DNA from 4 places in the Peteryoungia algae genome. Region 1 is predicted to be linked to each of the others. Evidence: riboswitches for the same ligand, from Rfam matches in the RefSeq annotation. Region 1 holds a riboswitch; each other region holds the start of a gene.
The links. Region 1 has a riboswitch for cobalamin ahead of bluB (5,6-dimethylbenzimidazole synthase). Riboswitches for the same ligand answer to the same signal wherever they lie in the genome.
Positions count from the first base shown of each region.

Region 2: linked by a shared signal. The riboswitch ahead of QTL56_RS15845 (ABC transporter ATP-binding protein) and the one ahead of bluB (5,6-dimethylbenzimidazole synthase) in region 1 are both predicted to bind cobalamin.
Region 3: linked by a shared signal. The riboswitch ahead of cobU (bifunctional adenosylcobinamide kinase/adenosylcobinamide-phosphate guanylyltransferase) and the one ahead of bluB (5,6-dimethylbenzimidazole synthase) in region 1 are both predicted to bind cobalamin.
Region 4: linked by a shared signal. The riboswitch ahead of QTL56_RS20315 (aromatic ring-hydroxylating oxygenase subunit alpha) and the one ahead of bluB (5,6-dimethylbenzimidazole synthase) in region 1 are both predicted to bind cobalamin.

Region 1 covers NZ_CP128477.1:1,179,846-1,185,830, reverse strand. The annotation lists gene QTL56_RS05930 (NAD+ synthase) at 1-1,544, shown strand, start outside; gene QTL56_RS05925 (TolB family protein) at 1,664-2,500, shown strand; cobalamin riboswitch at 2,539-2,727, shown strand; gene bluB (5,6-dimethylbenzimidazole synthase) at 2,769-3,506, shown strand; gene QTL56_RS05915 (DUF2865 domain-containing protein) at 3,463-4,488, opposite strand; gene QTL56_RS05910 (acyl-homoserine-lactone synthase) at 4,653-5,294, opposite strand; gene QTL56_RS05905 (helix-turn-helix transcriptional regulator) at 5,416-5,985, opposite strand, start outside.
Region 2 covers NZ_CP128477.1:3,346,597-3,352,581, reverse strand. The annotation lists gene QTL56_RS15855 (FecCD family ABC transporter permease) at 1-387, opposite strand, end outside; gene QTL56_RS15850 (ABC transporter substrate-binding protein) at 442-1,398, opposite strand; gene QTL56_RS15845 (ABC transporter ATP-binding protein) at 1,424-2,218, opposite strand; cobalamin riboswitch at 2,421-2,652, opposite strand; gene QTL56_RS15840 (NAD(P)/FAD-dependent oxidoreductase) at 2,755-4,074, opposite strand; gene QTL56_RS15835 (hypothetical protein) at 4,201-4,404, shown strand; partial or broken gene QTL56_RS15830 (manganese catalase family protein) at 4,439-4,791, shown strand; gene QTL56_RS15825 (DUF4142 domain-containing protein) at 5,034-5,579, opposite strand; gene QTL56_RS15820 (sugar-binding transcriptional regulator) at 5,719-5,985, shown strand, end outside.
Region 3 covers NZ_CP128477.1:743,535-749,519, reverse strand. The annotation lists gene cobN (cobaltochelatase subunit CobN) at 1-1,395, opposite strand, end outside; gene cobW (cobalamin biosynthesis protein CobW) at 1,399-2,475, opposite strand; gene cobU (bifunctional adenosylcobinamide kinase/adenosylcobinamide-phosphate guanylyltransferase) at 2,479-3,009, opposite strand; cobalamin riboswitch at 3,195-3,566, opposite strand; gene QTL56_RS03825 (hypothetical protein) at 3,633-4,454, opposite strand; gene QTL56_RS03820 (ATP12 family chaperone protein) at 4,518-5,324, opposite strand; gene QTL56_RS03815 (HAD-IA family hydrolase) at 5,334-5,985, opposite strand, start outside; gene QTL56_RS03810 (RluA family pseudouridine synthase) at 5,984-5,985, opposite strand, start outside.
Region 4 covers NZ_CP128477.1:4,279,855-4,285,839, reverse strand. The annotation lists gene QTL56_RS20325 (BA14K family protein) at 15-473, opposite strand; gene QTL56_RS20320 (FAD-binding oxidoreductase) at 750-1,835, opposite strand; gene QTL56_RS20315 (aromatic ring-hydroxylating oxygenase subunit alpha) at 1,837-3,081, opposite strand; cobalamin riboswitch at 3,181-3,383, opposite strand; gene QTL56_RS20310 (DUF6656 family protein) at 3,688-4,293, shown strand; gene QTL56_RS20305 (GGDEF domain-containing protein) at 4,311-5,390, opposite strand; gene QTL56_RS20300 (L-threonylcarbamoyladenylate synthase) at 5,608-5,985, shown strand, end outside.

The DNA of each region.
Region 1 (5,985 bases):
TGCTGCTGACGGAGCTCTTCATTTCCGGTTATCCGCCGGAAGATCTCGTCCTGAAGCCCGCCTTTCTCGCCGCCTGTCTGCAGGCCGTGGAAGCGCTCGCCAACGACACGGCTGATGGCGGCCCGGGGGTGATCGTCGGGTTTCCGCGCCAGGGCGAGGCGGGACGGCATAATTCCGTCGCCATTCTCGATGGTGGCCGCATCCTCTCCTTCCGCGACAAGATCGACCTGCCGAATTACGGAGAGTTCGACGAGAAGCGCGTCTTCGTGGAAGGCGAAATGCCGGGTCCCGTCAATTTTCGCGGCGTGCGCATCGGCGTGCCGATCTGCGAAGAGATCTGGAACGATCTCGGGGTCTGCGAGACACTGGCCGAAACGGGTGCCGAAATCCTGCTTGTACCGAATGGTTCGCCCTATTACCGCGGCAAGGTCGACGTGCGCCATCAGGTGGCGCTGCGTCAGGTCATCGAAACCGGGCTGCCGCTCATCTTCGCCAATCAGCTTGGCGGCCAGGACGAACTTGTTTTCGACGGCGCGAGCTTCGCCTTCAACGGTGACAAGTCGCTCGCCTTTCAGATGAGCCAATTCGAGGAGACGCTCTCCGTCACCACCTGGAAACGCTCCGATGACGGCTGGCGCTGCGACCAGGGTCCGATGTCGCGCATACCGGAGAAGGAAGAGGCGGACTACCGAGCCTGCGTGCTGGGTTTCCGAGACTATGTCAACAAGAACGGGTTCAAGAGCGTGGTGCTCGGACTGTCTGGCGGCATCGATTCGGCCATCTGTGCGGCCATTGCCGTGGATGCGCTCGGCGAGGAGCGGGTGCGCACGATCATGCTGCCCTATCGCTATACCTCGCAGGAGAGCTTTGCCGATGCCGAGGCCTGTGCCAAGGCGCTGGGTTGCCACTACGACATCGTGCCCATCCAGGAGCCGGTGGAAGGCTTCCTGTCGTCGCTCTCCGAGATGTTCGAGGGCACCGAGAGCGGTATCACCGAGGAAAACCTGCAGAGCCGTACACGCGGCACGATCCTTATGGCGGTCTCCAACAAGTTCGGCTCGATGGTCGTGACAACGGGCAACAAGTCGGAAATGTCTGTCGGCTATGCCACGCTCTATGGCGACATGAATGGTGGCTTCAATCCGATCAAGGACCTCTACAAGATGCAGGTCTATGCACTCTCGGCCTGGAGGAACCAGAACGTGCCGCCGGGCGCTCTGGGGCCGTCTGGCGAGGTGATCCCGCAGAACATCCTCTCCAAGGCGCCCTCTGCGGAGCTGCGTCCGAACCAGACCGACCAGGACTCGCTTCCGCCCTATCCCGTCCTTGACGACATCCTCGAATGCCTTGTCGAGAAGGAAATGGGCGTCGAGGAGATCGTCGCGCGCGGCCACGACCTTGGGACGGTGCACCGGGTCGAACACCTGCTCTATCTCGCCGAATACAAGCGCCGCCAGTCGGCGCCGGGCGTCAAAATCACCAAGAAGAATTTCGGACGCGATCGTCGCTATCCGATCACGAACCGCTTCCGGGATCGCGCGTGAGCGTCAAATTGCGGGCTTTTGCGGCCCTTTATCAATATTGCCAACGTGTGCTGCGCGGGTAATCGAGTTTATTTGCCGTAGCCACTGAAGCTGGCTTTTCGGCGGACAGGGAGTCCAGGATGCGCAGTTCGGTCGAAATCTACGACATGGCGACACGCGAATGCGAGGTTGTCTGGGAGACGGAAGACCTCGTCGAGGCGCCCAACTGGTCGCGCGACGGTGATTTCCTCGTCATCAATGGCGACGGCCTCATCTATGCACTGCCGCTCGACGAAGATGATCCGGCACCGGAACTGATCGATACCGGTTTTGCCGTCCGGCTCAACAACGACCACGGAATTTCACCTGACGGCGCTTCGATCGTCTTTTCCGACCATACACTCCATGGCAAGTCCTGCATCTATCTGCTCGGCGATGGGGATGACGAGCCACGTCAGGTGACGGCGAATATGCCGTCTTATTGGCATGGCTGGTCGCCGGACGGGAATGTGCTTGCCTATTGCGGTGAACGGAACGGGGCCTTCGACATCTACACGATCCCGACCAAGGGCGGGTCTGAGCAGCGGCTGACTTTTGGCGAGGGACACAATGACGGTCCCGATTATTCGCCCGACGGCCAGTGGATCTATTTCAATTCCAGCCGCACCGGCACCATGCAGATCTGGCGGATGCGCACCGATGGCACGGGACTGGAGCAGCTTACTTCCGATGGCTATGGCGACTGGTTCCCGCATCCTTCGCCAGACGGAAGCAAGGTCCTGTTCCTCTCCTATGACGCCGATGTCTCCGGCCATCCCCGCGACAAGCAGGTCCGGCTTCGGCTGATGGATGCCGATGGCGGAAATGTCGAGACGCTGTTCGAGTTCTTCGGCGGGCAGGGTTCGATCAACGTTCCGAACTGGTCGCCGGACGGGACGGCCTTCGCGTTCGTCCGTTACTTTCCGGTCGAGGATTGACCCTGTCGTTTTTGGCCTGTCGAAGCTTGCCGCTTCGGGATACAAGCGATCAGTCAGGTGCCTGCCGAAGGCAGGAGAATCGGGAAGCCGGCGCAATTCCGGCACGTGCCCAACGCTGTGAGGCGGACATGATGCGCAAGGGGAAACCCGACCACTGGAGCGATCCGGGAAGGTGTGCGTCCTGGATGATGCCCAGTCAGAAGACCGGCCTGGCAAGATAGACCGAGCCTGCGCGGACGGCGGGCGGTTGCGCATTGTGGGGATTACGATGCACGACGATCCGAACGAATTTCTCGTCCGGGCAGCGGGTTTTGTCGAGGAAGACAAGGCCGCTGTCTACCGGGCCATCCATACGCGGCGCGACGTTCGCGACCAGTTTCTGCCCGATCCCTTGCCGGATGACGTGGTGCAAAGGCTGCTCGGGGCGGCCCATGCGGCGCCGTCGGTCGGCTTCATGCAGCCGTGGAATTTCCTGCTGATCAGGAGCCCGGGAACGCGCGATGCGGTGTGGGAAGCATTCGCCCGCGCGAATGCCGAGGCAGAACAAATGTTTCCCGAGGAGCGTCGCAGCGCCTATCGCGCCCTGAAGCTCGAAGGCATCCGCAAGGCGCCGCTCAACATTTGCGTCACCTGCGATCCGGAACGCGCCGGGCCTGTTGTTCTCGGGCGGACCCATGATGCCCGGATGGACGCTTTCTCGACCGTCTGCGCAATCCAGAACCTCTGGCTTGCTGGGCGGGCGGAAGGTGTCGGCCTCGGATGGGTCAGCATTTTCCACGAGGCAGAGCTGAAGGCCATCCTCGGCGTTCCGGACCGGATCCAGATCATCGGCTATCTCTGCCTTGGATATGTCGATGAACTCTATTCGGCGCCCGAACTGGAGGTGAAGGGGTGGCGCCAGCGCCTCGCACTCGAAGACCTCGTCTTCGAGGACCATTGGGGCGAGCGGGCCTCCGCGCCGCTTACTCCTGTAGCGGCTGTGGGCCGGGCGCCGCAGGGTTCCTGAGGTCTATGGTTCCCTTGTCCGGGGGCAGAAACGCCGGTCCGACCCGACGCACGCTCAGGCTCGCCTCGTCCAGATCGCGCTCTGGTGCAGGTGGTATCGCCGCCGGTGCTGGTGCCTTATTCGGGCTGATCTCCATGATGGACGACTGGTAGTCGGGAACCGCCTGGCGTGGGGTCATGCGCTGGTAATAAAGCTGCATGTTGCATCTGCAGGACGGGTCCGTTCCCGTTTGGCGGTTGCGGTAGACAAATGCATTGGGCAGGTCCCGATATGGGCGGCCGGTGACGGCCGAGACCATATCGAGCGTCTCGCTGCGTTCAGGCGCGTGAAAGAAGAGCTCGGTCTCCGTGCCGGGGCACATCTGCTGACACTGGGCCGCGTCCCGGCCAAAATTCATCGGTGATGTCTGGGATGAGATGGGGAAAAAGCCGCCGTCGCAGGTGCGGACGCAAAGCGTGCGGACATTGCCTGCGGGCATCAACGAGATCGGGGGTGGCTCGTTGGAATATGCTGCTTCCGCTTGCCGGTCCGGGCGATAGGGTTCCGGCAAGGTATCCAGATAGGGAATGCGCCCTGCCTCTTCCGGGTAGACTGTTTCGTCGGAGCCGCAGCCATTCGCCTCGAGTGCGGTTACCAGAGCCGCACGCGCATCGGATACGCGGTTCTCGCGAAGATCCGCCAGTCTCGCCGCAAGGATGTCGCGGTTGGATTCCATGCGGGAAATCGCCCGCGCCAGTTCGCTGCAGTCATTGCCACCGTCGGGCCTGATCTGGACGATCGAGGAGGTCAGGCAGCGGAGACGCCGCTGGTCCTGGTGCGCCTTGCGCAATTCTATGTTCTGCTGGGCAATCGCACTTGCATAGCTGTTGATCTCTGGCGAGGTGCCGCCCTCCTGGAGGAGGACTAGCCGATCGCGCAGACGCTCACACAGCGCCGAAGCGTTTGCCGCGTTCGGCAACAGGCTGCCCAGAACGACGATCATCGTGATGGATCTGACTATTCTGATCGGCAAAATTCGTATTTCCGTTGTCGCGTGCAGGGACGAAACGACCCTGATCGCCGGCAGGATAGCGGAGCGGTCCCCAAAGTAAAATGACAGTTGAGTTGGCGGTCGCCGCTTGCCGTGCAGCGACCGCCTTTCGTCGGTCAGGCGGCCTGGGCTGCGGTCAGCGTCATCCGGTGCTCCAACACGCTGCCGTCGATCGCGGCGATGGCCTTCATGCGGTCGAGCAGGTCCTGGGAGACCTCCCAGGAAACCGCGACCGCCTGGACGATGCCGATGCGCTTCGGCTCGCCGATGCGAATGCCCGGGCAGCCCATCCGCTTGAACATGCGCTCCAGGAAAACATCTGTGACGGTCACGATGTGGCTGAGGCCGGAGGTCAGCCCCAATTCGCCGACGCCACACATGAGTTCGGCGGCGGCAATCGTCACCTGGTTGCTGGCGCGATCCTGCGAGATTTCCGGGTCGATGCAGAAGCGGCTGGATTCCCAGATCTCGGCGCTGCGGATCTCAGGACGGTCGCCGAGCAGGACCGGAAACGTATCATCGAGCATGTTCGGCCCCAGTGTCGGCAAAAGGCGCAGCGCGCCACGCAGCCGCCCCTCCTCGCCATAGGAGAGAACATAGAGCGGATTGGCTCGGTCGTAGTCGTCGATCTCCCAGGCGTCACGCACCTGGACGTCCCAGCCCAGGAGGTCATGGAAGACCCGCTTGCGCAGCCTGTGCATGGCGTCGATGTCTTCGGGAAACTGGTTTCGCCGGGTGCCGTTGATGATCCTGATCATGCGGTTCTCCTTCTTGTTGAATGGAGCTGGCAGCATGCGGTTCCGCAAAGGCGTCTGAAACTGGCGGTGGCGTCCAGTTTCAATATTGCAATCTATGATATTGTTTCGGGTTGGGTTCGGTTCACGGCAGCTGGTGCTCCGCAAGACGGGGGATAAGATCTTGCCAGACAGCCTCGGCGACGGCTTGGGCATTGTTGACGACGTCGAGTTTCTGGCGGGCATTGGCCATGAAATGGCGGATTGTGCGCTCGGAAATTCCGAGGATGACGGCGGTCTCCCAGTAGCTTTTTCCGGCCGCGATCCAGGCCAGCGTCTCGCGTTCACGACGGGTGAGTGGATGTTTGCGGACCTTTCCGCCAGGGGCCAGCCGTTTGGACCGGGCCATTCGGCCGTTGAAGATGGCACCCAGGCTCAGGAGGTCGCGATCATGGACGCGACACCAGGCCGAGACGTCCTGTCTTGAAGCGGAGCTTTCCACGAGAAGGCAATTGTGCCGGCCTGGCAGGCTCGGCAGCGGATAGCCCAACATTACCCGGTCGGAGTTCCCGGTGTTCTGCCAGGATACAAGCTGCAACGGCTCGAGCGCCGAAAAGACCCGCAACAGTTGCTCCTGGGCCGGCTTGCGTTGAAGGCTCCGTGCGATCAGCTGGATATCGCGCCGCTGGCTGTGGAGAATGCGCTGCGGCCGTAA
Region 2 (5,985 bases), 2.2 Mb from region 1:
CAGCGGCACTGTGACAAGGCCGAAGATCAATCCGGTATGCAGAAGCGCGATGATGGCTCCCAGGGCACCGCCGGAGGAAACGCCGAGCAGATGCGGATCGGCGAGCGGATTGCGGGTGACGGCCTGCAGCACGGCACCCACCGTGGCGAGACCGGCGCCGACGAGACCGGCAAGAATCACACGCGGAAAGCGCACATCCCAGACGATGCTTTCGCGCCCGGCCGACCAGGTCGGCTCGAAGGTCCCGGGCATCAGCTTGTTGACTAGGATCGACCAGACTGACTCGGCCGGTATGGAGGCTGACCCCAGTGATACGCCTGCTGTCAGGCACAGTGCGAGAAGGAAGAGCGCTAACCCCGCCCAGATGAACAATCGACCTTGCATCATGCTGCCTTGAAACGTGTTGCCCGAGGGGGACGCAGGGCGACCCCTTCGCAGGCATCACATGTTACGCGGATGGAAGGCGTCGGCGAGACGATCGATCGCCTGCACATTGCGCGGGCCGGGCGTCGCCTCGACATATTCCAGCACGACAAAACGATCATGCTTGACCGCATCGAGATTCTTGAAAGCCGGGGTTTCCTTCATGAAGGCGATCTTTTGTTCTGCGGTCACATCGCCGTAGTTGACGATGACGATGACCTCCGGGTTGCGTTCGATGACCGGCTCCCAGGACACTTCGGTCCAGCTCTTTTCGACATCGTCCATGATATTGACGCCACCGGCGGCCTCGATCATGGCAGTCGGAATTCCGAAGCGGCCGGGGGTGAAGGGCTTCTCCGTGCCGGAATCATAGACGAAGACCCGTACGGGTTTCTCGACGGCGCCGACCCGCGTGGTGATCTCATCGAGGCGCTTGCGATAGCCCGCTACCAATTCTTCCGCACGCGCCTCTACGCCGAAGATCTTGCCGAGGTTGAGCAGGTCCACGAACATGTCATCCATGGTCGGCTTGTTCTTTGCCATGATGTGGATGCAGGATTCGGTGAGTTCATAGACCTTGACGCCGAAGGGCTCCAGCGTTTCCGGGGTCACTTCGCCGCCCACCTTCATGCCGTAATTCCAGCCGGCGAAGTAGAAATCGGCGTCGGCGTTCAGCATCACTTCCATCGTCGGGTATTTTGGCGAAAGCTCCGGCAGCTCCTTCACCCCTTCGCGCAGTCCCTCGTCCAGTGTCTTCCAACCGGAAATGCCAGTGTAGCCGACCATGCGGTCCTGCAGTTTCAGGGCGAGCATCATCTCGGTCAGGTTGACGTCGTTGGAAATCGCGCGGGCAGGTGCGGCATCGAAGGTGACTTCCCGATCGCAGCTCTTGACCGTCACCGGATAGGCGAAAGCCGACGTGGCGGTGAAAACCGAGGCGAAAAATGTGGCGGACAGGAGGAGGCGGGTCGCCATATGGACAGGTCCTTTCGAAATCAGTTCAATTCAATTCAAGGGAAAAGGAAAAGCGGTGGGGACGGTGGCTATCGCCCGGCTGGCGGGCGGCGAATACACCAAATGTCCCGGACAGGGCCTGCTCGGTCAGCACGGCTTCCGGCGCGCCGAAGGCACTCATCCGCCCGCCTTGCATCAAGGCCACATGGCTTGCGAATTCGGCAGCCAGATTGATGTCGTGCAGGGTGGTGATGATGGTGAGGTTCAAGGCGCCGAGCAGGTCGAGAATTTCAAGCTGGTGGCGAATGTCGAGATGGTTGGTCGGTTCGTCGAGAATGAGGATCTCGGGCTTCTGGGCCAGCGCACGCGCCACGAGGACACGCTGCTTCTCGCCTCCGGACAGGGTCGAGAACTGCCGACCTGCCAGACGCAGGAGGTCGAGATGGTCAAGCGCATGCTCGGCTTCCGCCCGATCCTGGTCGCTCCAGCCTGCGAAGCCCTCGCGCCACGGAACCCGGCCCATCATCACCACATCTCTGACGGTAAAGGGGAAGTCCCCCGGCATTTCCTGAAGAACCACGGCAACGCGGCGCGCGAGCTGGCGCGCGGTCATCGACCAGATGTCCTGGCCGTCGACCTCGACCCGGCCTTCGAGCGGCGAGACGCCACGATAGAGGCAGCGAAGCAGCGTGGTCTTGCCCGCGCCATTCGGCCCGACAATGGCCATGCGATCACCCGCATCGAGAGCAAATGACACGCCTCGGACGAGGAAATGCGATGGCTTTGGCCCCCAGCCGAGATCAGCGACCCGGACGGAGCATCCCTTGGTGCTGCAGCTCATGGCTGAGCCTCCGCCAGAGAGCGGTGACTTGCCGTCGGGTCACAGGCACGGTGAAAAGTCTGCCGTGCCGGCCTAAGATCGGGAAGAGAATGCATGCCAGTCCTCCGCAGGATTTGTCCGGAGGCAAAATGGCATGAGTTCGGCGCGCCAACGGGCGCTGTGCAAAAGCCAGTTCGTATCCATCGGAACACCCCGTCCGCTTCGGTTTCATCACTTGACGGCAGGTCTCCTGGCTCGCGGACAAACGCTTTCCAATTGCCTTCCCACGGTGACCCGCAGTGGCTCGGCGTGTGAACGCCGCAAGAATGGACAGCAATCCGCTTACAGTTGCGGGGGCAGCCACGGTCTTGGTCCCTATTGGGTCTTCCGCACCGTGTTCCCTATTAATCCCCTCGGAGTCATCCGTTGAGGGAACCGTCATCTGCTTGCATAGGATCTGCAGACCCCGGCGGTCAAGCCTTGATCTTTTCGTTATGTAATATCATTACGACTAGCAAGCGCCACCGACCTTGTCCACCCAAAAATCAGGCGCGCAATCAACTCGCCGCTCTATCCTTGGCTTCCGTTGCGGGCACCGTGGCGGCGACCGCCGTTTCGTCAATCACGCGCGCGCCTCTCTGGCGTGTCGAATAACGCCAGATCCACTGGATGCTGACGAGCAGCCGCTTCTCGAAATTGACAAGCAAATACACGTGGACGAGGGCCCATAGCAGCCAGGCAAGCCGACCCTTGATCTGCCAGGATCCGAAGTCAAAAATGGCGGCATTCCGCCCGATGACCGCGGTGTTGCCCCGATTGCGGAAGTGAAACGTGGGAATGGGTTTGCCAAAGAGGAGGTTGGCTTTCAGCGCGCGACCGAGAAATATTCCCTGTTGCTTGGCTACCTGCGCAAGGGCCGGCAGCGGATTGCGGTCCTTTCCTACGGCAAGAGCCGTATCGCCCAATGCGTATATGCCGGCCGTGCCCGTGACCGACAGATCCGGCGCCACCGGCAGCCGGCCGCCAGCTCCCGGCTCAATGCCCAGCCATTCGGCCGCGGGAGACGCCTTCACGCCGGCTCCCCAGACAATGCAGCTTGCAGGCAGGAACGTGCCGCCAGCCTGAACCCCCTCTGCCGTGATATCTTCGACAGGCGTATTGAGGCGTATATCGACGCCGATTCCTGCAAGGTAATCGGATGCATATCGCGAGAGAGTTTCCGGGAAGGTTGACAGAATCCTCGGTCCCGCCTCGATGAGCAGCACCGTCAATTGATCGGGATGCAGCCTGCGGAAATCCTGGGCTATCATGAAACGACCCAGTTCAGAGATTGCGCCCGCCATTTCGACGCCTGTCGGTCCACCGCCGATGACCACGCTGGTCAAAAGATTGCGCTTTTCGGCCTCGTCCGTGCTTCGCTCCGCCTTCTCAAAAGCGAGAAGGAGCCTGTGGCGGATGTCTCGGGCTTCGTGAACGGATTTCAGACCCGGCGCATGCTGCTGCCAGTCCTGATGTCCGAAATAGTTGTAGGTGGAGCCTGTCGCGAGCACGAGGCGATCAAAGAGGATCGAGCCACCGTCTTTCAGAATGACCGTCCGTGCGGGTGCATCGACCGACACGACCTCGGCCATCACGACATGGATGTTCTCATACCGGCCCAGCGTGCGGCGAATGGGTTCTGAGATATCTGCCGGCGACAAGGCCGCTGTCGCGACCTGGTAGAGCAGCGGCTGGAAGAGGTTGTGGTTGCGACGATCGATCACCGTGACGTCGATTTCCGTATTGCCCAGCGCCTGGGCACAGGCCAGACCACCGAAGCCTGCGCCGACGATGACCACATGCGGCCTCTTCGTCGCGCTCTCCGTCTCGCTTTTCATCATCAGCTCTCCGTCACCGTTCCCAAGGCAAACAGAAGGCACCTGCAAATGTTCCTGCGGAACGGTTGGCAGGCCTGGCAGTTGGTCAAAGTTCAACATCCACAAACAGCCACAAGGAGACTAGCCATGAGCACGTACTCGCCAAAAGATGGAAAGCCGGGAACCACAGACCAATCTCCGCGATGGGAAGGACCAAAGGATAACAGGCCAAGCGGCTATATGCCGGCAAAGGACGATCCAGATGTCGACCGGGATGCGGTCGGCGAGAATCTTCAGGACCCGGAAAAGCGGGACCTCGGCGACTCGCTCAAAACCAAGGACCAGCAGTAATCCTGCTTTTCGAATCGCAAAAATTCGCGGAACAGATCCCGTCGGTGGAGCCGTGCTGGGCGGGATCAATCTGAAGAACCTGCTTTCCGCTGGTCTCTCCGCCATGCCTGTCAATTCCGACGGCGTGCCGTTCGACATGTCCCACATCTATGCCAGCGGCAACATCGCCGCCGACATGACGGCGAATGTTGCCGCCGAGTCGACCGGACGCGTGCTTGCGACGCGGCTTTACAACATGACCAATGATCCCGGGATGAAGGACATTCTGTCCTATGGTCGATGGATGGCAAGGGGCAATTCGTGTCGCAGCCCATGCAGCCGCTGGGTCAGAAGCCGGATCTGGGACCGGCAAAGCCGAACAGTGGCGCTCAGGCCGAACAAGTCTGACGCCGTAGAAGGGTCCTCGAAACGATTCTTTGTTCCATCACGGGAACAATGGGCCGAAGTGGCAGTTCCTAAGTTCATATGGGATTGTTCCCCTCCTCCCACCTCCCCCGGCCGCCCCTGAGGGCGCCCACCTGAACCCCGCTTCGGCGGGGTTCTTTTTGTCCTGAAACCAAAGGTGCCGCCGTCAACCAGATGTGGCAAGGGTAGCAAACGACCATGTCCTGCCCCTCGCTGCGCTCCGCTCAATCATTGGTCAGTGACTGAGCCCGCACCTTGTGGGTTCGGACCAAAGGATAGTGCGCGACCGCATAAGTCTTCAGACTGCCGGCCGGACCGTGATCGGCATAGGCGCCGAGCAACCTGATCGCCTCATCATGTGCCTTCATCTGGGCCGACATGTAAGCACTGTTGAACTGGCTCTCCTCGGCCTGTTCCAGTGCCATCAGGGTCTGCTTCTGCTCCATCGACAACTCCAGGACGATCGCCACCGAATCGGCCTCGGCCGCCGACTGCAACTGTTCTTGCGCCCGGCGATGATCATCCAGCATGGTTTGCGCGAACTCCGTCACCTGCGGGTCCTGGCTCCGCCGCAAGGCGAGTTCGGCCGAGCGGATTTCGAATTCGTTGGAAGCGGCGGCCTGCTGGACGAAGCCGGCGGGACCAAGCGCCTCCGTCTCGGCTGAGGGCTGCGGCGTCGGCAACTGCTGGATCGGCGCCGTCTGCTGGGCATTTGCCGTTGCCACGAATGTCAGTGCGGTCGCAGCAGCGAGCGTGATGAGGCGGACCATGTTCGATCTCCTTAAATTGAGGTTCAAAGGGGTCCAACACGTCAGCCCGCGAAGCGTTCCAGAGTGCCGGATGGGCGGACCGGATTTGACAGCCGCGGGCAAACTTGGCAGCACTGTCGCCAGACGGAGGAATGACTTCATGGCGAAACGCGGCGAGGGGCAAACGAGGCTCGATGATGCGGCACGCGCGGGCTGGCTCTATTATGTCGCCGGGCGAACCCAGGACGAGATCGCTGCATCCATGGGAATTTCACGGCAGAGCGCCCAGCGTCTCGTCTCGCTTTCCGTTGCGGAAAAGCTGATCAAGGTTCGGCTCGACCATCCGATCGCGGCGTGCCTGGAGCTTGCGGAGGCGCTGCAGAAGAAGTTCGACCTCAAGGAAGTCGAGATCGTTCCGTCGGATCCG
Region 3 (5,985 bases), 440 kb from region 1:
ACATTTGTAATCGCTTATGGAAAGCACTTCCCGAACAACACGTCCGTCATGGGCCGCGTTGGTTGGCCCGACCATCAGCGCCTGCATGAGCCCGTCGCCGTCGGCGGGCAGACCAGCGATATCATAACCCGCATCCCGCATGGCGCGCATGACCTCGATTGTGCCGGCTGGCGTATCCAGTCCAACACCATTTCCGAGGCGCCCGTCGCGGTTCGGATAATTGGCCATGATCAGCGCAACCCGGCGATCGACGGGCTCGGTCGACCGGAGTTTCGCCCAGTTGGCCGCCAGTTCCGCGACGAAGCGCATGCGACCAGCATCAGGCTCGTGGCTAACCAGATTGGCCTCGACCCGCTCGTCGAAGCGTGCCTTGGACTTGAAGGAGACGGCGCGGGTCATCACCCGGCCATCGACCTCCGGCAGCGCGACGCTCATCGCGAGATCGCGTGCGCTGAGACCTTGCGTTGAGCTCTCCCAGGTGGCGCGCGGCGAGGAGGAAAAGATCGCCTGCAGCACCACCGCACCCGTCTCATCGAGTACGGTCGACGGCTTCTCCGCGCCCGGAGTGGAGACGGCAAAGCCGGTCGTGTTGATGACCACAGCCGGCGGGAAACGGGAAAAGATGGCGCGCAGCGTATCGACCGAAACCTGATCCTTGAGGCTCGAGACAAAGACCGGCAGGGGAACCAGATCCTGCGCCTGCAAAGCGTCGACCATGGCTTCGACGGGTGCGGTCTCCCCACTCTGGACGAGGGCGCGGTAGAAGCAGAGGGGGACGATGGCTTGCGGGCCAGAGAGGGGCGCTTCAAGCGCCAGCCTCTCCCACTCCTCGACCCCGATCACGCCCCTGCCGGGCCACCAGATGCCGGCTTTCAGCAATGGACGCGCCGGTTCCGGACGGTCGCCCTCGCCCAGCACAGCCTCGGCATAGGAGACGAAGGCTTCGGCATTGTCGGCCCCGCCTTCCGTCAGATAGGTCCAGAGCGCTTGCCGGTCGTCGACGGCACAGCTCTGGAAAGGCGTGAGACCCTCATCCGGCTTGTCGTCACCCGGCAGAACGACAAGTGCCCCGCCATTGCGGCATGCAGCGGCATGGAGCGCTTCCAGGACATAGTGGAAGTAACTTGCGCCACCCAGCGCCCGGACCACGATCAGCCGCGCATGCCTTGCCGTGCGTTCGATATAGGTGTCAACCGACATGGGGTGTTTCAGGGTCATCAGGCTGGCGAGCCGCCAGTTCAGCCTATGCTCGCCCCTCGCCTCCACGGCGGCTGCGATGGCAGCCAGCTCCGTGTCGGCCGCCGACAGGAACAGGATGTCTCCCGGCGTCTGGCCGAGATCGATCGCCTCGTCGCCGTCGCTGATCGATCCCTTCTGGGCGAGAAGCAGATGCATGGCTCAGCCAGCCGCCGCCTGGACGTCGGCGACCACTGCGCCGAAATCCCAATCGTGCAGGCCGATGACGACAATGCGGGTCTCGCGCTTTTCGCCCGATGCCCAGGGGCGGTCGAAATAGGTGTCGATGCGGGTGCCGACCGCCTGGACGACGAGGCGCATCGGCTTGCCGGGCACGTCGATGAAACCCTTGAGGCGCAGGATGTCGTGTTTCTCAATGACCGGCTTCAGGCTGTCGATGAAGTCTGCCGGATCCTTGATCGCGCCGAGCTTCAGGACGAAGCTTTCGAATTCGTCGTGGTCGTGATGATGGTCGTGGTCCTCGCCCGAGGCATGCAATGCCTCGTGCTCCAGTTCGTGGTGCGACTTGCGGTTTGCGATGTCGTCTTCGGTGCTGGCGCCGATCCCGAGCAGCACGAGCGACGACACCTCGCCGTTCTTCGCCTCGATCATCGATGGCTTGCGGCTGGTGCGACCGCTCACCTCGGCGCGCACGGCGGCAATACCGGCAGCATCCAGCAGATCCGCCTTGTTGAGGACGATGAGGTCGGCGCAGGTCAGTTGGTCCTCGAAGAGTTCCTCGATCGGGCTCTCGTGGTCGAGGCTATCGTCCTCGGCGCGCTGGGCGGCGACGGCGTCATGGTCATCGGCAAAACGGCCTGCGGCGACTGCGGCGCTGTCCACCACGGTCACGACACCATCGACCGTCACGCGGGTACGGATATCCGGCCAGTTGAAGGCGGCGACCAGCGGCTGCGGCAAGGCAAGCCCAGACGTCTCGATGACGATGTGATCAGGCTTCACGTCTCGGTCGAGCAGCTTCAGCATGGTCGGCACGAAATCATCGGCGACGGTGCAGCAGATACAGCCATTGGTGAGCTCGATGATGTCGTCTTCGGTGCAGTTGTCTGCGCCGCAGCCCTTCAGCACGTCGCCATCGACCCCGAGGTCGCCAAATTCGTTGATGATCAGCGCGATCTTCTTGCCGCCGGCATTCATCAGCATGTTGCGAATGATGGTGGTCTTGCCCGCGCCGAGGAAGCCGGTGATGACGGTGGCGGGGATCTTTTGCTGCAACATGGTTCAACCCTTCATTTTCAGCGGCAATCCGGCCGCAACGAAATAGACTTCAGCCGCGTTTGCGGCGATCGATTGGTGGAGGCGACCGGCATGGTCGCGGAAGGCGCGAGCCATCCTGTTCTCAGGGACAATCCCGAGCCCGACTTCATTAGAGACGAAGATGACGGTGGCCTGGCGTTCGCTGAGACTGGCGGCGAGTGCCCCGCCGTCTGCGTCGACGTCACGGCCTTCTTCCATCATCAGATTGGTGACCCAGAGTGTCAGGCAATCGACGAGAATGACCCGGTCCGGCTGATCGAGCGTCTTCAGCGCGCCGATCAGGTCCAGCGGTGCCTCATGGGTGGTCCAGCCGTCATCCGCGCGGTCAGCTTTGTGGGCAGCAATGCGGGCGCGCATCTCGTCGTCCCAGGCGCGGCCCGTCGCAAGATAGATCTTCTCGAGGCCGGTGTCGCGGGCCAATCCTTCGGCAAAACGCGACTTTCCCGAACGGGCGCCGCCGAGAACCAGAATGGATCGTGGATGGAATTCGGTCATGGAGTGCCGACGCCTCCAACCGTATGCAGATCTGCAGCACCACACGGATGCAGAATGCACGAAACAGGGATCGATGCCTGGACCGACAATACGGCCCGGCACCGGCGGGGCCTCAAGGACCCGCTGATGCAATACGTCGCCACGACAACCTCCGTGCTGGCAACGGGGAAACCTCCCCAGTGTGGGCACCATGCCCGTGGATGGCAGGTCTCCTGGCTCGCAGGTCGTGGCTTTTGAAAGCCGTCGGATTCTCCTCACCTTCCCAGGGTGTTCCGGCAACACGAAAGAGCGGACGATTCGTAGAGAAAGAGGCGTCCTGCCCCGGCTGATCGTGCTGCCACCCCAGTGGCTTTTCCGTCCTGCCGTTTTCGAGAAGCCGGTCGCACCTGCGACCCGTCACCACCTGAAACGGCAGAGCGGATGGAGAACCCTCGCTGCAATACAGTCGCGGGGTCGGCTGCGTTCGGCATGCCCGGTCTGGGTCCACGCCTTCGCATTCCCTTTTGCTCTCCGGACCGCATCTCTGCCGTCCGGAAACCATCCATGACGAGGATTAGGCCGAGGTCGGTGTCGAGTCAATCACGGCTGCGGCGCGGCGATGCGCCTTTGCGCCGCGGGGATGATCACGGCGCTGCCGTGCAGTTGGACGTCACAGCCGGATCGCACTCGGCGCGAAGCCGGATCGTACCGCTTGCCCCCTGCTCCACCGGCGTTCCAGAGCCGATATCGGCCGCGCGCCGAGCGGGTTGCGCCGGGGCTCTCGGAGACGTCGGCTGGGTGGTGGCAGCCACCGGGGGGACGGCCATTTCCTTTGGCGGAGGTGGCGTCGCAGCAACCGGCGCCGCGGCAATGACAGGCTTCTGCGGCGCAGCCTTCGGCGCGGCTGCGGCCCGCGGCGGAACCGGAGACGTATTTGGCACGACCAACGATGCCGGATCGGTCTTGAGGCGCGTCGAAATGGTTCGGGCGGGTGGTGCGGCCCTGCGAATACGGGGCGTTGTCAGCGAAAAGGCGAAACGGATTCGGGCTGCGATTTCCTCGGCCAGCGCCTGGCGGACCCAGCGCGAGTCGTCGGTCGGGCTATTGACTGTGAAGGACCCTTGCGCCACCGGCTCACCCGTTTCGACGGATGTCGCCGTCACCGTCAACTTCGCTTGAGCCAGGTGGCGTCGTGCCCCCTCGCCGAAGCCGAGTCGGTCGATCTTGACCAGCAGCACGACACGTTCCGCACCCTGAGGCGCCCGGGTTGCTGCGATTGCTGCCGACACACGGCGGTCAATGCCGCCGATCAGGTCGAGCGGGATCCGCGCATCGGCCATGACGGTGACATTGCGAACGTAATAGACCAGTGGCCGGTCGATGCTGCGTCCATGCAGCAGTGTACACGATGCCAGCACCAAAAGGAGCCCGATGGCTGCGGCGAAACGGAGACTGCGAGCGATCATGACAACCCCGGACTGGTGATTCTGGACCAATCCGACAATTCGTCATTTATGGTTAGTGGAGGGTTAACTTTGCGGCTGAAGCGCCTGGAAGAGGGCGGCTGCCGACGCATATTCGGCGTATCGGGCGTCGCGACGCGCCTCGGCTTCGGCATCGGTGCCCCAGTGCTCGACTGCCCAGTCCTCGTCGATATGCGCGAGCGACCAGACTTCATCAAGGTCACAGGCGCCGTCGGCATAGGCAAGCGCCAGAACCGCCGAGCCGGTCAGCGTCGTGACCACGTTGAGACATGAAATCAGGAAAGCGTCTCGATAACGCTCAAGTGCCCTTGTATAGGCGGAAATCGCTTCTGCCGGCTGTTCCTGATGCATGACGCCTTCCACCAGGAAGAAGCGGGTGCCATGAGCCGTCGTCGCCCAGGAGAGAACCGGATCCCAGCGGGCCGCCTGGCGGTCAATCAATTCTTTCGGGCCATCTGCGCGGTAACACAGCATGTCCGTACCGGCGAAGCGGACGATCTCGTCGAAAACTTCGGCGAGGCTATTGGAGACGGCATCGATCGCCGTGTTGGCGAGCTTGGTGACCGGCATGGTCGCGGGGTCGATGTGTTCGCCCTGCCCTGCCCATTCCGCTGCCACGAGTTCGGCCGCCTCGCGGGTCGGCAGCTGCAGCAGGTTCTTGGCCGGCGTCTTGACCGGTTTGCCATCGAGCGTGATCGAGAATCCTCCGTCGCGCTCATCAATACCGACGCTCTCGTAGAAGCGCTTCGGAAGCGGACGCTTCATCTGGATCTGCGCCCGGCGCACGGGATCCTCGTGGCTGTGCTCCGGAACAAAGGTCCCGAAAATGTCCTGATTGAGTTCGTCGCGCATCTTAGGCTCCTAGTGGATATAGGCCAGAAGGTCGGCGGGTCGTTCGACCACGGCATCGGCGCCGGCCTTCCAGAGCTCGTCCGGCGTGGCATACCCCCAGGCGACACCGATCGCGGTCGCGCCGGCGGCCTTCGCCATCTGCATGTCGTAGATCGCATCCCCGATCACGATGGTCTCGCGTGCCGCGATGCCCGATTCGTCGCAGCATTCGTTGACCATGGCCGGATGCGGCTTGGAGGGGCAGTCATCCGCCGTCCGGCAGAAGAGAAAATGGGGCGTCAGGCCTTGGCCTTCAAGGATCAATTCCAATCCGCGCCGCGACTTGCCTGTGACGGCGCCGAGCCAGATATCGTCGCGGGCAATCAGCGCGTCGAGCACTTCACGGATGCCGTCGAACATGGTCTCGCCGAAGCCTGAGGTCTGCCGCACATCGGCAAAGATCGACTTGTAGTGCGCCGCCATTGCGACCGCCTCGTCATCGGCATGCGGCTTGCCGTCCATGCGGGCGATCGCGATATCGAGCGTCAGGCCAATGATCGATTTGGTCGTCTCGAGGGCAGGCTCGGGCTTGCCGAAGGCGATGAAGGTGTGGCGCATGACCTCATGGATCAGGCCCGCGCTGTCGACCAGCGTGCCGTCGCAATCGAAAAGAACAAGCTTC
Region 4 (5,985 bases), 1.3 Mb from region 1:
GTCAGTTCTGCCGCTTAATAATAGGGCGACAGGCACTGGCGGCGGGGGCCGTTATACGGCTGGAAGGTGTTCGAACGGCTGTCGTAGGAACGATAGCGGGCCTGGCACCAGCTGTAGTGGCGCGGATTCAAGCCGGCTGCGCGCGGCGCTACCGGAACCGCCCGCGGCTGGGCGATCGCACCGCCGATGATGGCGCCGGCCGCAAATGCTGCGAGTGGATACCAATAGCCATTGCGGTAGCGGTAGCCTGCACGGCGCTCGCGATAACCGCGATGGCCGTTCCAGTAGCGGGCGCGCTCGTAGCGATCATAGCGGTCATAGCGGCGCTCGCGGTACTGCACGTTGGTGGCATCGGTTGCGGCTGCGATCGGCGCGACCGGGCGGATGATCTGGGCCTGAGCCGGGACCATGCTTGTAACGGCCAGGATTGACGCGAGCGCGGCGACGGCGGTTGTCTTCAATGCAGTCATCATGGTGGTTCTCCCTGCATGTTTCTCACAGTCGTCAGGAGCGGGCGACACCCGAGCCTCGACCTTGAAGCGTAAGTTAGTAAAGCCAGCCTGAACTCAAAATTAACATGCCGTTCATGCTCGCGCTCTGCGCGTAACGGTTTCGTGACCACTCTCGCGCGCAAGTTTCCGTCAACGGCACAAGCGGGATATTGTTCCATCCAATGGCAAAACGCCGAAAGGGCGGTGCCAATGGCGACCGCCCTTTCTCGATGGCTGCAAGGCAGTCACGCCTTCGGCTCAGGCCTCGATCTCGATGTCGCTCTTCGGTCGCGAACAGCAGGCGAGAATGTAGCCTTCGTCAATCTCGTCGTCGAGGATGCCGCCATTATGGTCCATTTCGACCTCGCCCGAGAGCTTCATCACCTTGCAGGTGCCGCACAGCCCGGACTCGCAGGCCGCCCCGATGCGCACGCCAGCGGCACGGGCTGCCTGAAGAACCGTGTGGCCGGGCGCGCAGAGACCGTCCCTGCCCGACATGGCGAAGGTGACCTTCGTCGCCTGTTCTCCATCGGTGTAATCGGCGACAACAACCAGAGGCTCCGCCTTGACCGGCTGGAAAGCCTCCTCGTGATATTGCTCCATGTCGAAGCCAGCACCTTCGAGCGCTTCGCGCACGGTCGCCATGAAGGGTGCCGGGCCGCAGCAAAAGACTGTCCGCTCAAGGAAATCAGGTGCGAGAAGTGCGATCTTCGCCTTGTCGATGCGACCCTTCAGACCCGACCAGAGCTGACCCCGGCCGAGCTGCTCGATGATGAAGCCGAGCTGGAAGTTCGGCATGTCGCGCGCCTTGGCTTCCAGCTCCCAGCGGAAGATGATGTCGTCGGGCGAACGCGCGCAGTTCAGGAACGTGATGTCGCTGTCGGGGGCCCGGTCGCTCAGATCGCGCGTCATCGACATCATCGGCGTCACGCCGGAGCCGGCGGAAACGAAGAGGTATTTCTTGCCAGGGTGCTTGGCGTAGGAGAAGTCGCCAAGCGGGCCGAATGCCTTCAGCGCCATGCCAGGCCGCAGATTGTCGAACATCCAGCGCGTGCCGATACTCTCCTTCTGCGCCTTGACCGTCACGGCAACCGTATAGGGTCGCGACGGGCTGGACGAGAGGGTATAGGTGCGCATGACCGGCTCGGGGCCGACCGGAATTTCGAGTGTGACGAACTGGCCGGGCAAATAGCGAAACCACAGGCCCGGCTTGCTGGGCCTGAAGGTGAAGGTCATCACGTCGGCGGCCTCAGGTGTGACGGCGACGCATTCCAGCAGATGCTCCCGGTCGGACCAGGGGCGCATCTCATCGACGTGGCGGTACTGGGTGATGGCGATGTTCATCTCATGCCACCACAGACAGGCGGGCCTTGTCGCCCTGGAGCCGGTTGATCATGAAGGTCGTGTACCACTCGACGAATTGCATGACGCCACCCTCGTGCTCGACGGAATAGGGACCAGGTTCATAGGCGGGCGAGCGAATGCCAAAGGCATTTTCCTCGACGATCGACCGGTCCTGATCGTTCGTCATTTCCCAGACATGAGTAAGTTCCTTGAGGTCGTAGTCCACACCTTCGACCGCATCCTTGTGCACGAGCCATGTGGTGGTGACGGCAGTTTCTTCGGCAGACAGGGGCGTCACCCGGAAAGAGATCGCATGGTCGACGAGGATGTGGTTCCAGGTCGAGGGATAGTGGAACAGCAGCAGTGTGCCGATATGCGAGGTGGAAACGTCGTCAGACAGCGGCCGACGGACAGCGCGCTTGCCGGACAGAGTGTAGCTCTCGGCATCCTGGATCAAGGGCATGCGGGCCGTTCGGAACTGGCCCGACGGATCCATATTGAAGGCGCTCGGAAGCCCGGCAGCCTCGCAGCGCTGCCAGTGCTCGGCGATCACGGGATCGTCACCGGCGCCCTGCACGCCGGTCGCCGTCGGGGCTTCCGGATAGGTGCGGCAGAGTTCCGGATGATTGCCGGCGCAATGGTAGCATTCGCGGTTGTTTTCCCAGACGAGCTTCCAGTTGCCCTTTTCGATGATCGTGCTGCGATGGGCGACCTTGGCCTCGGAAAGCCGGTGCGGCTTCATGTAGGGCTCGATCGAGGCCCGGACTGGCGCGAAATCGGCAGGCTCATTGGCGAGGCAAATGAAGATATAGCCCCCGACACTTTCGCAATGCACCGGCTTGAGGCCAAATTCGCTCTTGTCGAAGGTTTCGCCCATCTGACGGGCAAAGACGAGCGAGCCGTCGAGGTCATAGGTCCAGTTGTGATAGGGACAGACGAGCTTGGCAGAGGCACCGCGATCGGAGGTGCAGACGCGGTGGCCGCGATGGCGGCAGGTGTTGTGGAAGGCGCGGATGACCTGATCCTTGCCACGGACCAGGACCACAGGATAATCGCCGATCTGGGCGGTGAAATAATTGCCGGCGCGGGGAATCTCGCAGTCGTGGCCAATGAACAGCCAGTCGCGATACCAGATCTGCTCCATGTCGAGCTTGAAGTAGTCCTGGTCGATGTAAAAGGGCTGCTCGAGCGAGAAGCCTTCGCGGCGATTCTTGAGCTGGCGCAGCATGTTGGCCTGCAGGTCCATGTCGTCCTCGTTTGCAAAACCCGGGGGAGAAGAGAGCACAGCCCGTCACCGCCTTGAAAAGACGCTGCATGGCTATCTCCGGTCGCCCTCCGCAACCTCAAATGTCCATCTGCCAAGGCTGGTTTCCGGGCTCAGGAGTGGTCCATTCGCGGACCGCGTCGGCGCCTTCCCAGGGTCGCCCCCAGTGGCCTTTTGCCATAACGCATTCTCCACCACCGTTGCGGGGGCAGCGCCGGATTTCGACCGGCTTCCCGATTTCCCACCCTCCCTAGCAGGGCAGCACCTCGAGCTTGACTTGCATCTAATCACACGGCGCAGACGCGCGCTGCACTGCGAAACGACACGGCCCAAATCGTTTGCGACATGGAGCGAAGTCGGTGTGGAAACGAAGATCCGGGGAATTTTCCATTGTTTTCCAAGGCCTGCAGCAACGCACTATATTTCGCCTCTGAAAGCATGGCGCAAACGGGCGACTGAGATCGATTTACAATATTTGCGCTGCGGCAAGCCTCGCGAAATCTCGACCCGATAGAATACCGTCAAATCATGATTAACCATGCTGCGTTAAGCTCAAGCAATCAGTCCGGGTACAGTCAGAGCGTCAAGATGCAGAAACTCAGATACTACGCGGCTCCCAAAGCAGAAACAAAAGCGGCGCCGCCCACCAGGGCAGTCCATACCGAGTTCCTGAGGACCGGTCGGATCTCGCGCAGCCGCGAGGATTGGCTGCCGGACGAGCGGCGCTATCTTTCCTATGAGGAAGTCGCAGCCCGCACCGGACGCCGGCTGGAACGGGCCGCCGAGACCACCCATGAGCGGATCAATGCCTTTCACCACTCGGTGAAGTTTCCCAAGATCATCTTTCATCGCACGCTGAACGACAGCCCGCATCTGGGCTATTGTCACGTGACGGCGGCGCGCACCAACTTTGCGCAATATGCCGATGTGAAATGGGCCTTCTATATCGCCAACTTCTTTGCAGAACTCGGCGGCGAAGACGTCTTCTTCGAGCAGATCAAGCAGAACTACGGACGGATGTATTTCGCTGTGGCGATCAAGCCGGAAGCAGAAAACAAGTCGATGACCATCGACCGCTCATTCCGCGACAATGGCCTGCTCTTCCAGACCATCGATCCGAAAGAGGCGCTGCGCAATGTGCTGATGCTCGGCGCAAGAAACGCCGAGCTTCGAAAGATCATCACGACGCTCTGAAAGACGAGGCCTGGACCTCAGGTGCCGAAACCGCCGACCGGCTTTTTCTTGTAGAGCAGCCAATCCTTCGAGACATAGTCGCTCGCCCCGTAGATCGTCACTGTGTCGCCGCCGGCCGTCTTGGAGGTGGCCAGCGCCTTTTCGGCGAAATTGGTGAAGTCGAAGGCATTCGGAGCCTGCTCGGAATAGCAGATTCCAAAGGACATGCTGAGCTGGCCGACGCGGGCGCCACTCGAAGAACCGACGAAATTCGTGGCCTTCAGCTTGGCCCGGACGAGATCGACCACGCGGCTGATCTCCTCCTGATCCGACGTATAGAGCAGCAGGCCGAAGCGGCCGGCATCGAAGCGGCAGGCGAGATCGCCACCGCCAGACACGGCCTCAAGCACCTTGGCGACCTGCATCAGGAAGCGCTCGGCGACCGCCGGACCCATCTGTTCCTGGATACGCGCATAGTCGTCGATCTCGCCGATCGCGACGCCGCAGAGAACGGGCATTTCGGGGTTGGCATAGATCTTGGCGACGGCCTTGTTGAAGGCGCGACGGGACGCGAGGCGGGTAACCGGATCGACAAATTTCGCGGCTTCCGCCTCTTCGGCTTCGCGCTGGAGGTCAGCGAGCGATGCGGTCTTGTCGACGACGGCGCGGACGACATTGCTGTTCTGGTGGGCGCGCTTCTCGGTCGCCGCCTTCAGCATCTTGATCGACTGGCCGAGCGGCGTGCCTTCGAGGTCGGCCTCGGTGAGGATGCTCTTCGACGCATGGCCGATCACGCGGCCGTAATCGGTCAGGGAGATCTTCTCCTCGTTGAGCAGGCTGATGAAGTTGCTCATCTCGGCGCGAACCTGGCCGTTCTGACGGCTCAGCAGCCCATCTTCATGCTGGTGCGGCAGATATTTGCGGCCGAGTTCGTCGAGGGATTCCTGGGTCTTGACCTTGCCGAGCGCGATGAATTCGCGCACCAGTTCCGGATTGCTGCCAGAATAGGCCTCGTAGACCAGCTCGTAATTGCGCGGCAGACCGTCGATGCCCATCTGATGCATGGCGGTTGCAACGCGGAGCGCAATGCTGGCGGCCGGATTCTTGACTTGCTGCATCTGTCCACTTCCCCGAGTGAGGCTTTTTCGTCTCTTGAGCGAACCATAGGCGAAGTTCTCTTTCTTTCGGTTACATCGGTGGTTAAAAATTGAACGGTTTCGCCATCCCATAAAAAATCAGGGTGAAACCGGTGGGCCAGCTGCGTCGAAAAGAGGTTTGCCGCCTCGCTTCACACGGGATATGCACGGGCAAAAGCAGACTGGAAGGCTCGGACAAATGGCGCGGATCATCCCGATAGAAAGCGGAACGGACGAGGAGAAGGCGCAGGCCATTGCGGCCGCAACGGACGTGCTTCTGCGCCACAGGCCCGTCGCCATCCCGACGGAGACCGTCTATGGGCTCGCTGCCGACGCCACGTCTGCGGCGGCAATCACCTCCATCTACGAGACCAAGGGACGGCCGCGCTTCAACCCGCTGATCTGCCATATGTCTGATCTCGACATGGCGGAGCGCTATGCCGTCTTCGACCCTGTCTCACGGACACTGGCCAGTGCCTTCTGGCCCGGTCCGCTGACGCTCGTGCTGCCACTCAAGGCGGATGCCGGCATTCATCCGCTTGCGACGGCGGGGCTTGATACGGTGGGCATTCGGGTG